DNA from 2 places in the Cupriavidus sp. 207A1 genome. Region 1 is predicted to be linked to the other one. Evidence: riboswitches for the same ligand, from Rfam matches in the RefSeq annotation. Region 1 holds a riboswitch; the other holds the start of a gene.
What was found. A riboswitch is a leader RNA that binds a small molecule or an ion and turns the genes downstream of it on or off. The one in region 1 is predicted to bind glycine.
Positions count from the first base shown of each region.

Region 2: it holds a riboswitch for glycine, as region 1 does, so the genes downstream of both, gcvT (glycine cleavage system aminomethyltransferase GcvT) here and AC3FMM_RS01285 (D-amino acid dehydrogenase) in region 1, are expected to answer to the same signal.

Region 1 is NZ_JBYOJO010000001.1:276,207-280,650, forward strand. It holds gene AC3FMM_RS01265 (arsenate reductase ArsC) at 1-294, opposite strand, end outside; gene AC3FMM_RS01270 (ArsI/CadI family heavy metal resistance metalloenzyme) at 349-831, opposite strand; gene AC3FMM_RS01275 (ArsR/SmtB family transcription factor) at 828-1,163, opposite strand; gene AC3FMM_RS01280 (DUF1484 family protein) at 1,468-1,653, opposite strand; partial or broken gene AC3FMM_RS01285 (D-amino acid dehydrogenase) at 2,040-3,306, opposite strand; glycine riboswitch at 3,364-3,482, opposite strand; glycine riboswitch at 3,483-3,581, opposite strand; gene AC3FMM_RS01290 (TonB-dependent receptor) at 3,823-4,444, shown strand, end outside.
Region 2 is NZ_JBYOJO010000016.1:54,755-59,198, forward strand. It holds gene gcvH (glycine cleavage system protein GcvH) at 1-278, opposite strand, end outside; gene gcvT (glycine cleavage system aminomethyltransferase GcvT) at 379-1,506, opposite strand; glycine riboswitch at 1,602-1,726, opposite strand; glycine riboswitch at 1,748-1,835, opposite strand; gene AC3FMM_RS25280 (YMGG-like glycine zipper-containing protein) at 1,911-2,138, opposite strand; gene AC3FMM_RS25285 (UvrD-helicase domain-containing protein) at 2,409-4,444, shown strand, end outside.

The DNA of each region.
Region 1 (4,444 bases):
ATACGGGCACTCCTCTTCGGCGGCACTGTCGCACACCGTGATGACCACCCGCATCTCAGGAGCATTCTCGCCGACAAATTCATCCCAGCTCTTGCTGCGGAAGTCGCCGACGTCGACGCCAGCATTGCCAAGCACCTCGAGGGCGAATGGATTGATGCGCCCGCTTGGCGAGCTCCCGGCGCTATATGCGCGCACATCGCGGCCCGACTGCCGGGCCAGATGGTTCAACATGCCCTCGCTCAGCACACTGCGGGCAGAGTTGTGGGTGCACAGAATCAGTACGTTGGTGGTCATGGGGCGCTACGAGATTATTGAAGTGCGGATCGGATTGCGTGTGAGGACGCACCCTTAGCAGCAGGACGGCGTGGAGTTGACCGCGACGCCGATCGGCTTGCCCTTCGGAGTGCGGGGGGCGCAACAGGCCGATTCCTGGCCCGCAGCATCGATTTTTCGGGATTCGCCGTACACCGGCACATTACCCAGGGTATGGAAGTGCTCCCACGCGATGCCTTGCGGATCCGTGACCCAATACTTCTCGCTCTTCGCGTAGCAGCAGGTGGTCTCGCCTTCGTCGAGCAACGCCATGTCGGCCGCTTCGGCCCGCTGCTTCAGTTCGGCCAGCTCGGCCGCGTCGTCTGTCTGAAACCCGAGGTGGTCGACGCCGGTCTCCGCGCCGCGGGCCGAAATGGCGAAGTTCACGCGCGGATCCTCCAGCATCCACTTCGCATAGTCCTCTTTTACGACCGTGGGCTCGGCCGCGAAGAGGGCTGAATAGTAGCGAATGCTCGCAGACAGGTCGGTGACGCTGACGTGCACGTGGAAGCGCTTCATGATTTGGGCTCCGAGGCGACGAAACATTGGGACACAGGGGAGCACGGATTGCCGCTGCAGCAGTTCTCCGTGAGGTAGCCGAGCAGTGCGTTCATGGTCTCGAAATGGGCCATGTAGATGATCGAGCGTCCGTCCTGCCTGCTGGATAACAAGCCGGCACGGTGCAACTCCTTCAGGTGGAAGGAGAGGGATGACGCCGGCATTTCCATCAGCTCGGCTATCCGGCCCGCGGGAAGGCCGCCAGGCCCGGCCTGCACGAGCAGCCGGAACACGGACAAACGTATCGAATGGGCGAGCGCGGCAAGCGCGTCAAGGGCGTGATCGGTTTCCATTTTTCGACAATAGTCGAATAATGGAAGTGTGTGAAGTGAAATTTTTGTGACGAAGGGCACAGTGAGTGTGTGGCTTCGCCGCCCCATTTCAGCTGTAGCTGCGTGTGGCCGGTCTTTGGCCACCGAACATACGACTGCGCTATCGTCAGAATCAGTAACCAAACTGACGCTTAACGACTAAAGAGAGCCTGTCAAAGCGTGATCGTTCAGGATCAATGAGGGCCGGTTTGCAGGCGGTGTTTCAAGGTGCTTCCCGCAGAACAAGGGTGTGACATCCCAAACTCACTGTCACACCCGTCAGCCACTATTGCAACCGCTCTCGCTCAACCATCAGCCCATCCAGCTGCATCTTCACCATGCCAAGCAGACACAGCGCACTGAAGCAGCCGTCCGAACTTTCGCTTTCGTGATCCAGCAGTACGAGAACCCCTTCAATTCCTGCGCGAACCTGCTGAAGACAGTCGTTTGTGATTTCATCGATCGTTGCCATAAGTTCCCCACTAGTAAAGGCGCGCCACTCATTTCCACATGAGGGCGGCGGGCCAGACGGCGAGGGTGGAAAGACCGGTCAAAGGTGGGGAACCGGCCAGCCTTGCGGCTGCCTCGCCCGGCCCGCCAGGGAGCCGGCTTGGTTCGTGCGAACACACAGGCGTTGCCCGCTACAAGCGCAACGCCTGTCCACCTTATACATCCGGGCTTTCCACACCCGATCATCGGTGGTCCGATGACGCCACCAGTATTTCCTGTCGGTACCGGGGAATCGATGAGAGATGTCGCATTTCCAGGGGCGCGCGAAGTTTGAATCCGGGCAACGGATTCAGAAATCGCTGACTCTTGAAAATGCGCTTGCGTGCTAAGCCCTTTGCCTCCGCCGCCTCACGCCCGCACCGGCGCCAAAACCGCGCCAGGCACCATCGCCGGCGCACTCCCCATTGCCTGGTCCACAACCCCCGCCACCATCTCCGCCGTCACCGCCGACAAGGTCCACCCCAAATGCCCATGGCCGGTGTTGTAGAAGATGCAGGCGGAGCGGCCGCGGCCCACGCGCGGCAGCATGTCGGGCAGCATCGGCCGCAGCCCGGCCCATGGCACCACGCTGCGCGTGCTGACGCCGGGGAAGCACTGCTGCACCCAGTCCACCAGCGGGCGGATGCGGTCGGCGCGGATATCGCGGTTGGTGCCGTTGAACTCGGCGGTGCCGGCGACGCGGAAGCGGTCGTCGCCGAGGCGGCTGGTGACCAGCTTGGTTTCGTCGTCGAGCAGGCTGACCGTCGGCGCAGCGGTGCGGCTGGCTTCGTCGGTCAGGTTGACCGTGATCGAATAGCCCTTGACCGGATAGATGTTGACGCGGTCGCCCAGCCCTGCCGCCAGGGCGCGGCTGGCGGTGCCTGCGCAGATCACGGCACCGTCGAAGGTAGAGCTGGCGCTGTCCGCGCCGTCCTGCACGGTGACGGTGGCATGCCGTCCGTCCGTCTTCACCGCGCGCACGTCCTGGCCGTACCGGCAGCGCACGCCCAGGCGGGCAGCGGCGGCGGCCAGGCCGCTGGTGAACTTGTGGATGTCGCCGGTCGAATCGCTTTCGGTGAAGTAGCCGCCGTAGTAGGAACCCGCCAGCGTCGGCTCGATCGCGCGCATCTCCTGCGGCGTCACCGCGCCGCTCGAGCCCGCCTTGCGCCAGCAGCGCGGAGACGCGGCCGGCATGCTCGAAGCCGGCTTTGTCACGGTAGATATGGAGAATGCCTTCCTTCTTCAGGTCGAAATCGATGCCTTCCTGCGCCGCCCAGGCAAACAGGTGCTCGCGCGCGGCGATGGCCAGGCGCGCGGTCTCGATGGTGTTGCGGCGGTAGTGGGGAATCGACGCGATGAACTCGGCGAACCACGACAGCTTGTGCCAGCTGGGCCGGGGATTGACCAGCAGCGGCGCATCCTTGCGCAGCATCCACTTCATCCCCTTGACGATGGTGGACCAGTGGGTCCAGACCTCGGCGTTGGATGCGGAGAGCTGCCCGCCGTTGGCGAACGAGGTTTCCATGGCGGCATAGCGATGCCGTTCGAACAGCGTGACGGAGAATCCGCGCCGCGCCAGCGCGTAGGCGGTGGTGATACCGGTGATGCCACCGCCGATGACAGCGATTGTCTTCATGATCTGCAGGATCCAGGAACGTCGAAGGGTGGGAGTCCGCACGCGACATGCGTGTAGGACGCCCCCTCTGTTCTGGACCTGAGAGATTCACGACGCCTTGCCGCGGGGGCGGGCGCGCTTGCTCCTTCGGTATGCCGGGCGGACGATGGCGTCCGGCATTCTTCAGAGTGCACTGACGGGTGATGCCGGTCCTTTTGCCTGAGAGTTTCCGGGGCGGTTGCTCCTTCGGCGCCGTGCGCGGCGGGCGCCGCGACAGTCTCTCCCTGCATCACGCTGGCTTGACGCCAGTCGGGGCAATGTAGTGACAAGGCCCCGTATTGGATATGCGGGTTAACACGGATACATGCGGATATGGCTGCGCTGGCCGCGTCGCTATGTCGCATCGGCCGATGGCTTCCGGCCCCATAAAATGTCAGCGCTCGCTATCGGGGACCGCTCGCTATTGGGGACGTCCGGGAGGAGCGCCTGATGCTGCGCAGGCGCGGCGAGCCCACAACGACGACAACAAGGCATTCAGTGAAGAAACACCGCATTGCACTGGCCGTTTCGGCAGTGCTGATGGGCCCCGCCGTGGCCGCCGCCCAAGGGGTGGAGGCAGGCGTGGAGGCGCCCGCGCCGCTGCAGGAGGTGGTGGTATCGGCCCGCCCCGAACGCGGCGAGACGCCGGCGATCCCGCCCAACACGCCGGCGTCGGCGTATGGCATCAGCAGCACGCGCATGGCCGACTTCAACGTGGTCAATACCGAGGACGCGCTCAAGTACGCGCCCAACCTCGCCGTGCGCAAGCGCTTTATCGGCGATATGAATTCGATCATCTCGGTGCGCAGCACCAGTTCGCGCCAGTCGGCACGCGGGCTGGTCTATGCGGACGGGCTGCTGCTGTCCAACCTGCTGGGCTCGGACTTCAGCTTCCCGCCGCGCTGGTCGCTGGTCAATGCCGCCGAGATCGAGCGCATGGACGTGCTGTACGGCCCGTATTCGGCGCTGTATCCCGGCAATTCGCTGGGCGCGACGGTGCTGATCACCACGCGCACGCCGGAGAAGTTCGAGGGCGATGCCAGCGTGCAGCTGTTCACGCAGCGCTTCGGCCTGTACGGCACCCACGATAACTTCAACGGCGTGCATGCCAACGCCTATG
Region 2 (4,444 bases), on a different contig from region 1:
GCGTTGACGCTTTCCGGCGCCGCGGTGGCGGCCTCGTTGACGGCGATCACTTCGCCGGCCACGGGCGCGTAGATGTCGGAAGCGGCCTTCACCGACTCGACCACGGCCAGCGCGTCGCCGGCACCGACCGACTTGCCCACTTCGGGCAGCTCCAGGAAGACGATGTCGCCCAGCGCGTCCTGTGCGTGGTCGGTAATGCCGATGGTGAGCGTGCCGTCGGCTTCGACGCGCACCCACTCATGCGACTCGGTGTACTTGAGGTCAGCGGGGAAATTCATGAAGGTTCTCCGGATTCAGATCTGTTTCTTGTTGGGTGATGCCTGCCCGGCAACGCTGCCGGCAGGCGAGGGCGACCGTTGGGTGAGCGGGGCTGTCCCCTTAGCTCACGAGTGCCTTGCCATGACGCACAAACGGCAGTTTAACCACAGTCGCGTTGAGTTTGCGGTCGCGGATCTCCACCTGCACGGTGTCGCCCACGTTCACGCCCTGCGGTAGTCGCGCGAAGGCGATCGATTGCGACAGCGAGGGGCTGAAGGTGCCGCTGGTGATTTCACCGTCACCGGCGGGGGTGATGACTTTCTGGTGGGCGCGCAGCACGCCGCCCTTGTCCCGCAGGATCAGGCCGAGGAACTGCTGGCGCGAACCCGCCGCGGTCAGTGCCGCCTTGCCGGTGAAATCGCGCTCGCTCTGCAGGTCGACGGTCCACGCCAGGCCCGCGTCCAGCGGCGAGACCTTGATGTCCATGTCCTGGCCGTACAAATTCATGCCGGCTTCCAGGCGCAGCGTGTCGCGTGTGCCCAGGCCGGCCGGGCGCACGCCCGCGGCATTCAGTTTTTCCCACAGGCCGGCGACGCTTGCGGCCGGCACCACCAGCTCGAAGCCGTCCACGCCGGTGTAGCCGGTGCGCGCCACCATCACTTCGCCGAGGGCGGGATCCTGCACGACCACGGCATTGAACGGCTTGAGTGCGTCGGAAGGCTGGGTCGACGGGAAGGTGCTCCACACCTTGGCGCGGGCGTTGGGTCCCTGCACCGCGACGATCGCCAGCGGCTGCACGCCCTCGGGCGCGACGTCCGTGCGGCGCGGGGTGATGGTCACGCCGCTGCCGGTGGCGTCGTTGCGGGCGCGGATCCAGTCGATATCGCCGACCGCGGTGCCGGCGTTGACCACCAGGCGGAAACGGTCCTCGGCGAAGAAATAGACGATCAGGTCGTCGATGACGCCGCCGTTCTCGTCCAGCATGCAGGAATAGAGCGCCTTGCCGGGGGACTGCAGCTTGTCGACGTTGTTGGCCAGCAGGCCGCGCAGGAAGCTGCGGGTATTGGCGCCGGCGAGATCGACCACGCACATGTGCGAGACGTCGAACATGCCGGCATCGTTGCGCACGGCATGGTGCTCCTCGATCTGCGAGCCGTAGTTGACCGGCATGTCCCAGCCGCCGAAGTCGACCATGCGGGCGCCGAGGGCGCGGTGGATAGCGTTGAGGGGCGTGGCCTGGAGCGTCATGGAATCCTCGGGGGCAGTCTCGGTTGGCGAAAACAAAAAAGGGCCATCCGCCGCAACGATCGCTACGCCAATATGGCGAGCAATCCGCTGCGGCGGATGACCCCTCTGTCCTCGATACCTGAGAGATTACGAGGCGGATCCCGTGGACCCAATCCTCGCGCGCCCCTTCGGTGGGCACGCTCGCCACGAATGACGGGTGCCGCTCTCCAGAGTGCGGCATGCATCGTGTGCATGTTGCATGCCGATCCGACCGGTCCGTGGTGCCTGAGAGTTTTCGGGTGATACCCCTTCGGCGGCGCAGGCGATGCGCGCTCTCCCGGTTGGATGCGCGCAATGTACGGGAGGCCCCGGCCTTTGTCAAACCACGGCAAGGGCCCGTACCCGCCGCTGCGCGCCGGGGCTGCTTACTTCTTCTTGTCGTCGGTGACAACGTTGCCGATGACGCCGCCCACGGCCGCGCCGCCCAGCGTACCCAGCGCGCTGCCGTCGGTCAGGACGGCGCCGCCGACCGCGCCGGCACCGGCGCCGATGGCGGTGTTACGTTGTTTCGGGGTCATGTCCGCGCAACCGGCAAAAGCCGCGACCGTCATGCCGATCAGGGTCACCTTGGTCAAAGTTTGCAGGGTTTTCATTGTTGGCTCCGATGTGATGATTCGTGCATGCCCGAGCGATCCGGCGGACCGGGGGACACACTGATTAGAGTGTCGCGTTATGTCATTGGCTCCGGTCTTTACGAAGTGTTACGCCAGTGACACGGCCTGGCCCACCCTCGCGGCTTGCGCTGACTGACCCGCCGCGGCGAGCGTGTTAACATCGGCAGCTTTGCCGCAGGCCCGGGTGACGGGATGCCGGCAAATCCGCTCTTTCCCGCGATTCCGCTGCCGCCCCCGACACCTGCCCGCATGACCCATGGCCTGAACCCCGCCCAATCCGAAGCCGTCCGCTACCTGGACGGGCCTTGCCTGGTGCTGGCCGGCGCGGGCTCCGGCAAGACCCGGGTGATCACGCAGAAGATCGCGCATCTGATCGAGGACAAGGGCTTCGAGCCGCGCCATATCGCCGCCGTCACATTTACCAACAAGGCGGCCAAGGAGATGCAGGAGCGCATCGCCAAGCTGATGGAGGGCAAGACCACGCGCGAGGGCAAGCGCATTCCGCTCAAGCAGCTGACGGTCTGCACCTTCCACTCGCTGGGCGTGCAGATCCTGCGCATGGAAGCCGAGCACGTGGGCCTGAAGCCGCAGTTCTCGATCATGGATTCGGACGACTGCTTCGGCCTGATCCAGGAGCAACTGGGCACCACCGACAAGAAGCTGATCCGCGGCGTGCAGAGCACGATCTCGCTGTGGAAGAACGGCATGGTCGACCCCGAGGCCGCGATCGCGCAGGCTGCCAATGCCGACGAGCACCAGGCCGCGCTGGTCTACCGCAACTACGTCGCCACGCTGAACGCCTACCAGGCGGTGGATTTCGACGACCTGATCCGCCTGCCGGCCGAACTGTTCGCGCGCAACGAGGCGGTACAGCTGAAGTGGCAGAACCGGCTGCGCTACTTCCTGGTCGACGAGTACCAGGACACCAACGCCTGCCAGTACCAGCTGCTCAAGCTGCTGGCGGGTGGCTCGCACCTGCGCGCGCCGGCCTTCACCGCGGTGGGCGACGACGACCAGGCCATCTACGGCTGGCGCGGCGCCACGCTGGATAACCTGCGGGGCCTGCAGACCGACTTCCCCAACCTGAAGGTGATCAAGCTGGAGCAGAACTACCGCTCCACCGTGCGCATCCTGGAAGCGGCCAACGCGGTCATCGCCAACAATCCCAAGCTGTTCGACAAGAAGCTGTGGAGCGAGCACGGCATGGGCGATCCCATCGCCATCCACCCGATGAACGACGAGGAGCACGAGGCCGAGTCGGTGGTGTTCCGCCTGTCGGCGCACAAGTTCGAGCGCCGCGCGCAGTTCCGCGACTACGCCATCCTTTACCGTGGCAACCACCAGGCGCGGCTGTTCGAGCAGATCCTGCGGCGCGAGCGCATTCCCTATGTGCTGTCGGGTGGCCAGAGCTTCTTCGACAAGGCCGAGATCAAGGACATCTGCGCCTACCTGCGCCTGATCGCCAATCCCGACGACGATCCCGCCTTTATCCGCGCCATCACCACGCCGCGCCGCGGCGTCGGCAACACTACGCTCGAAGTGCTGGGCACGTTTGCCGGGCAGGCCAAGGTGTCGTTGTTCGAGGCGGCGATGATGGGCGGCATCGAGGGCAAGCTGCAGCCGCGCCAGCTGGAGCCGCTGCGCGTGTTCTGCGAATCGATGGTGCGGCTGGCCGACCGCGCGGCGAAGGACCCGGCTACTGAAGTGCTCGACGACCTGATGGCCGGCATCCACTACGAGGCTTACCTGTACGACAGCTTCGACGAGCGGCAGGCGCAGTCGCGCTGGACCAACACGCTGGAGTTCCTCGAATGGCTCAAGCGCAAGGGCACCAAGCCGGAAGCGGTCGAGGGCGAGGAAGCCACTGGCTACGACAACGCCGACGGCTTCGGCAGCGAAGGCAAGAACCTGCTTGAGCTGACGCAGACCGTGGCGCTGATGAGCATGCTCGAAGGGCGCGAGGAAGATCCCGACGCGGTGCGGCTGTCGACGCTGCACGCCTCCAAGGGGCTGGAATATCCGCATGTGTTCCTGGTCGGCGTGGAAGAGGGCATCCTGCCCCACTGCCGCGAAGACGACGACATGACCGACGAGAAGATCGAGGAAGAGCGCCGGCTGATGTATGTCGGCATCACGCGCGCGCAGCGCAGCCTGCAGATCAGCTGGTGCAAGAAGCGCAAGCGTGCGCGCGAGACCTATTCGTGCCAGCCGTCGCGCTTTATCGGCGAGATGAAGCTGGAAGAAGCGCCGGCGCCCAAGGACGACACCCCGGCGATGAGCCCCAA